Regions from separate parts of the Mesorhizobium sp. C372A genome, predicted to be linked through region 1. Evidence: predicted binding sites of a transcription regulator. Region 1 holds the regulator's gene; the other holds the start of a gene.
The links. Region 1 encodes LexA, which represses DNA repair genes until DNA is damaged. Its sites were predicted from a motif close to TGTTCNNNNTGTGTTCNG; they were not measured.

Region 1 (3,370 bases):
AAACGCGCGCGGCGGAGCCTGCCGCCCAAACATGCCGGCGATCTTGAGTGGTCGCCCTTGAACTGTCAAACATTATATATAATTCACCCACTGAAAGGCTTTGATATATAATGATCCGCCCGAGCGTTTATGTCTGATGGATCACGATGCTGGATGACGAGCAGACCTCGAAGACGGAAGTGGCCTATCGCCTGCTCAGGCGCGATATTCTTGCGACCCGGCTGGCGCCTGCCGCGCCGTTGAAGCTGAGCACGCTGCGCAACACCTACGGCATCGGCTGGACGCCGTTGCGCGAGGCGCTGTCGCGGCTGGAGGCGGAACGGCTTGTGACCGCCATCAGCAACCGCGGGTTTGCGGTCGCTCCCGTCTCTCGGGCGGAGCTCGAGGATTTGGCGCGTGCGCGGCTGGTGGTCGAACTGCCCCTGCTGGTGGAATCGATCGAGAAGGGCGACCGTGAGTGGGAAGACGCGGTCGTTGCCGCCCACTATCGTCTCTCACGGTGCGGGTCTGTTCTCGACGATCCATCGGATGATGCGGTCGACGCGTGGTACGAAAAACACGATGCCTTCCATGCGGCGCTGCTCAGTGCCGCGACATCCAGCTGGCTGCTGCGCTTCAATGCGACGATTTCCGACCAATTGCATCGCCATCACCGCTTTCTGGGTCTGGCCCCGACGCTGCGCGCCGCCGCCGGCCGCACGGATGGCCACCGGAAGGCCGTGGCGGCCCTGCGCGACGCCGTGGCGATCGAACACCATACCGCCCTGATGGAAGCGGCCCTCGATCGCGACGTCGAACGTGCGAAAACTCTGATGACCGCTCACATCGGCTACACGCTGCAGGTCTATGCCCAGAGTGAACCCGGCGCGGATGCTGCGCAGCCCCGTCCGAAAAGGAAGCGGCGATCGTAGCCGACGACGCAGGGCACCTTGTCTTTGTTTCACCCCGTTGCCGGCCAACGACTACGAGCGCCGCTCGCGGTGCCGAACGTTACGCTGAACAAAACGTCAACACATTCATTAAACTTTAAAAGGTTGCGGAACACAACTGGAACAGATAGTGTTTGTTCTGGGTTTGTTTTTTCTGATTCTGGTTTCAGAACCCCTGGGGGCCGCGATGCTGACGCGCAAACAACATGAGCTTCTGATGTTCATCCATGAACGCCTGAAGGAGAGCGGAATCCCGCCGTCCTTCGATGAGATGAAGGAAGCGCTTGACCTCGCCTCCAAGTCCGGCATCCACCGCCTGATCACGGCGCTTGAGGAGCGCGGTTTCATTCGCCGGCTGCCGAACCGGGCGCGCGCGCTGGAAGTGCTGCGGCTGCCCGACTCGATCGCACCAGGCCTCAATGCGGCGAGGAAGTTTTCGCCGAGCGTCATTCAGGGCAGTCTTGGTCAAACCGGCCAAGGGCAAGGCGGCCAAGGACAAGGCGCGATGGGCCAAGGCGGTCTCGGCCGCCAGATCAGGCCGGGCTCGCCGTCGCGTTCGATGTCTGCCGGCAATGACGATGCCGTTTCCTCGATTTCAATCCCGGTGATGGGACGCATCGCCGCCGGCGTGCCGATCGACGCCATCCAGCATCAGACCCATTCGATCTCGGTGCCGCCCGACATGATCATGGGCGGTGAACACTACGCGCTCGAGGTCAAGGGCGATTCGATGATCGAGGCCGGCATTTTCGATGGCGACACGGTCATCATCCGCAATGCCGACACAGCCAGCCCCGGCGAGATCGTGGTGGCGTTGGTCGACGATGAGGAAGCGACCCTGAAACGCTTCCGCCGCAAGGGCGCCTCGATCGCCCTGGAAGCCGCCAACCCGGCCTACGAGACCCGCATTTTTGGACCGGACAGGGTGAAGGTGCAGGGCAAGCTTGTCGGATTGATCCGGCGCTACTGAGCCGGCTTGGGTTTGTACTTTTCACGCTGGTTGTAAGGCGGCAGGCCGCGCGCTTCGCGGGAGAAGCGGCGTTGCTCGTGCCAGGGGCGATACGGCTTGTCGACGGCGAAGCGGATGGTTGGCGCTGCAGCTGCCGATTGCGGATCGAAGAAGACGGCGGCGCTGCCGTCGCGGGCCAGCTGTTTCTTCGTCACGACCAGCACCAGCGGGTCGCGGCACGGATTGTAGGCCGTGGCGTCATCGATGACGATCAGGCTAGCGAAGGCACAGGCCGGCCGCGCCGTCTTGCGGTCTTTCGCAAGCGCTACAATGGCTCCGGAAGGGTGCCGGGCGATACAGAGATCGCCGGTGCAATAGAAGGGCGAGCCGGGCGGCAGATCGAGCGGATCGAGATCGAACCGCGTATCTGTTGCCTCGAAAATCTCAGGTGGGATAATGGTTTCGGCCCGCAGCGCCCGTTTCCAATTGTCCGTGGTGAATTCGTTGGAGCGTTCGCGGTTGAGGGCGAGTTCGCCGCCACCGATCGGCATGGCCACCAGATGCGCATCCTCGGATATGAGCACGTCTGGCGTAAGCACCTGCGGCACCGTCAACAGGCCGGCCAGCGCGAAAGGCACGGCCGCCAACCTGAGCCAGGTGGTGGCCATGGTGGCGATGACGAGGGCGACCGCCACTAACAGCACCGAGCGGATGGAGATCAGCCCGACGGCGTCGACCGGCGAGCGCTCGGAAATCCAGGCCGATATAGCGATCATCGCCATCAGACCTTTGCCCATCACATAGAGGAACGGCCCGTCGGCGCCGAACGGCATCGCCAGTGCGCTGAGCACGGCAAAGGGCATGACGATCAACGAAACAATCGGCATCACGGCCAGATTGGCGATCAGGCTGAGCGGCGACACACGCTGAAAATGCCAGATGGCGAACAGCAAGGTTGCACTGCCGGCGATGATCGAGGTCATTGCGAGGCCGCCCATGGCCAGCGCGAATTTTCGCGACAGGAAGCCGACGAAGGAGCGCTTTGCCGGCGGCGTTCTCACCTTGTCGGCGCGGTAATCGGCCCAGCCGGCATAGGCGCCGACAAGGGCGGCAGTGGCGGCAAACGACATCTGGAAGCTGGGACCGACCACCTCGTGCGGCGACACCAGGATGACGGCAATGGCGGAGATCGCCAGATTGCGCATGGTGAGTGCGGCGCGATCAAACAGCACGGCGACAAGCATGACCGCCAGCATGATGAAGCTGCGCTCGGCGGCAACCACGACGCCTGAAATAACGAGATAGGCGGCGATCGAGACAAGCGCTGCCGCGGCCGCATATTTCTTCACCGGCCGGCGCGAAGAGAAATCGGGAAACAGCGCAAAGGCGCCACGCAGCAACGCCATGATGGTGCCGGCAACCAGCGCCATGTGCAGGCCGGAGATGGAGATGATGTGGTAGATGCCGGTGCGCCGCATCGCTTCGTTGACCT
Region 2 (3,370 bases), 2.5 Mb from region 1:
TCGCGCTCGGCATGCAGCAGATCGCCGCCGGCGACGCCACCGTGATCATCGCCGGCGGCCAGGAATCAATGTCGCTGTCGCCGCACGCCGAGCACCTGCGCGCCGGCGTCAAGATGGGCGACTACAAGATGATCGATACCATGATCAAGGACGGGTTGTGGGACGCCTTCAACGGCTACCACATGGGCAACACCGCCGAGAACGTCGCCCGCCAGTTCCAGATCACCCGCGACGACCAGGACCAGTTTGCGCTGGCCTCGCAAAACAAGGCCGAGACCGCGCAGAAGGCCGGCAAGTTCAAGGACGAGATCGTCGCCTTCACGATCAAGGGCAGGAAGGGCGACACTGTCGTCGACCAGGACGAGTACATCCGCCACGGCGCCACCATCGACGCCATGTCCAAGCTGAAGCCGGCTTTCGACAAGGACGGCACCGTGACCGCCGCCAACGCGTCGGGCATCAATGACGGCGCCGCCGGCGCGCTGCTGATGAGCGAGGCTGAAGCCACAAGGCGCGGCATCACCCCGCTGGTGCGCATCGCCTCATGGGCGACGGCCGGCGTCGATCCGGCGATCATGGGCACCGGACCTATTCCCGCCTCGAAGCGGGCGCTCGAGAAGGCCGGCTGGTCGGTCAAGGACCTCGACCTTGTCGAGGCCAATGAAGCCTTCGCCGCGCAGGCCTGCGCCGTCAACAAGGGCATGGGCTGGGATACGTCGATCGTCAACGTCAATGGCGGCGCCATCGCCATCGGCCATCCGATCGGCGCGTCGGGCGCCCGCGTCTTCAACACGCTGGTTTTCGAGATGCGCCGCCGCGGCGCCAAGAAGGGCCTTGCCACGCTGTGCATCGGCGGCGGCATGGGCGTCGCTCTGTGCGTGGAAGCGCTGTGAAAGAGAAGTGAGTAGTGAATAGGGAGTAGTGAATGGGGAAGAAGGAGCAGCGCGGCGGGATATCGATCCCTACTCGCTACTCCCTACTCCCTATTCCCTTCTTCCGACCAAAGGGAGGAAGAACTTTCAATGACCAAAGTAGCGCTCGTCACCGGTGGATCGCGCGGCATCGGCGCCGCCATATCGATCGGCCTGAAGAATGCCGGTTACACCGTTGCAGCCAACTATGCCGGCAATGACGAGGCAGCGGGGAAGTTCAGCGCACAAACCGGCATCAAGGCCTACAAATGGTCGGTCGCCGACTACGACGCCTGTGCCGCCGGAATCAAACAGGTCGAGGCCGATCTCGGCCCGGTCTCGGTGCTGGTCAACAATGCCGGCATTACCCGCGACGCCATGTTCCACAAGCTCACGCGCGAGCAGTGGAAGGAAGTCATCGACACCAATCTGTCTGGGGTCTTCAACATGACGCATCCGCTGTGGGGCGGCATGCGCGACCGCAAATTCGGCCGCGTCATCACCATTTCCTCCATCAACGGCCAGAAAGGCCAGGCCGGCCAAGTCAACTATTCCGCCGCAAAGGCCGGCGACATCGGCTTCTCGAAGGCGCTGGCGCAGGAGGGCGCGCGCGCGGGCATCACAGTCAATGTCATCTGCCCCGGCTACATCGCCACCGAGATGGTCAAGGCGATCGACGAGAAGGTGCTGAATGAACGCATCATCCCGCAGATTCCGGTCGGCCGCCTCGGCGAACCGGAAGAGATCGCGCGTTGCGTCGTCTTCCTCGCTTCCGAAGACGCCGGCTTCATCACCGGTTCGACCATCACAGCCAATGGCGGCCAGTATTTCGCCTGAACGACAGCATTTCGCCCGGTAGGACGGGCCGGCTTATGGCCCGTTTTTTCATCGCCGGCCGGCGATGTTCCCGGGCTGCGCGCGAGACATTGACCCGTTCCGGCACGCGAAGATTAACGATTTCCAGGCGCCCTGTGCAAACCCGGTTCGCAAGCTGTGAATTCTCGGTGGGCAAGCTGTGGATAACACAACATGTTGGGGTGAACAAACCAGGAAAATCCCGCCATCGCTGATTCGTCACCCATTCGTTCCGGCTTTGAGCGGAACGTTAACGACCAAGGCCGAAAACCACCGGAAACTGGTTAAGGCCGATTAAGAAAATTCAACAATTTCATAATGTTGGCCGAGGCGTATCGGATCACGACGATGCCCCACCGGCAAAGGTTAACGCCAATGGTCGCCTTGCAGGAATCGGGCCAGTTTCCGCGATTCAGCATATGGTGAGACTCAGGCTCGCAAAATCCACATGTAGCCGTGAACAAAAGCTGAATCTACCGGAGTCACTGATTCGTCGCCGATTCGTTCCAGACTCGTTCCAACTGTTAATTGAGACCTCAAAGACGAACCGTGGGATTGCCGGCCGGAACATTCCGCTTTCGCTTCGCGCCTGAAATCCCTATGTGTCGCCTGTCATACGCGCCACGCGAGGCGCGCTCCCGACAACACGATGCAGAAAGCCTCATCTCCAGGCCGATGAACATCCAGCCGAAACACACCGAGCCGCTGATCCTGTCGGGCCGCGACGTGACTGCCGTGCTGGGTCCGACCAACACCGGCAAGACCCATCTCGCCATCGAGCGCATGGTGGCGCATGAGAGCGGCATTATCGGCCTGCCGCTCCGCCTTCTGGCGCGCGAGGTCTATGCCCGCGTCTGCGAAAAGGTCGGCGCCCACAAGGTGGCGCTCATCACCGGCGAGGAAAAAATCCAGCCGCCCGGCGCGAAATATTCGGTCTGCACCGTCGAAGCCATGCCGCGCGAGACCGACGTTGCCTTCGTCGCCATCGACGAGGTGCAGCTCGCCGGCGACCTCGAGCGCGGCCACATCTTCACCGACCGTATCCTGCACCTACGCGGCCGCCAGGAAACGCTGCTGCTCGGCGCGGCCACCATGCATGGCATCCTGCAAAAGCTGCTGAGAGGCGTCTCGGTGGTGACGCGCCCTCGCCTGTCGCACCTGGCCTATGCCGGTTCGAAGAAATTGACCCGCCTGCCGCGGCGTACGGCCATCGTCGCCTTCTCCGCCGACGAGGTCTATGCCATCGCTGAGCTGATCCGCCGCCAGCAAGGAGGAGCGGCGGTCGTGCTCGGCGCGCTGTCGCCCCGCACCCGCAACGCCCAGGTGGCAATGTTCCAGGCAGGCGACGTCGACTATCTCGTCGCCACCGACGCCATCGGCATGGGCCTCAACCTTGATCTCGATCATGTCGCCTTCGCCCAGAACCGCAAATTCGACGGCTACCAGTACCGCAACCTGACGGCGGCCGAGCTCGGCCAGATCGCCGGCCGCGCCGGCCGGCATCTGCGCGACGGCACCTTCGGCGTCACCGGCCAGGTCGATCCGCTGGACGAGGAACTGGTCAAGCGCATCGAGGGGCACGAGTTCGATCCGGTGAAGGTGCT

Region 2: a site for LexA is predicted at 2,269-2,286, ahead of NLY42_RS10060 (helicase-related protein). Genes of this name have one in related genera too.

Annotation. Positions count from the first base shown of each region.
Region 1 is NZ_CP100475.1:4,636,132-4,639,501, forward strand. Features, by position in the region: gene NLY42_RS22255 (GntR family transcriptional regulator) at 147-911, shown strand; gene lexA (transcriptional repressor LexA) at 1,117-1,899, shown strand; gene NLY42_RS22265 (ComEC/Rec2 family competence protein) at 1,893-3,370, opposite strand, start outside.
Region 2 is NZ_CP100475.1:2,137,533-2,140,902, reverse strand. Features, by position in the region: gene NLY42_RS10070 (acetyl-CoA C-acetyltransferase) at 1-893, shown strand, start outside; gene phbB (acetoacetyl-CoA reductase) at 1,023-1,748, shown strand; gene NLY42_RS10060 (helicase-related protein) at 2,442-3,370, shown strand, end outside.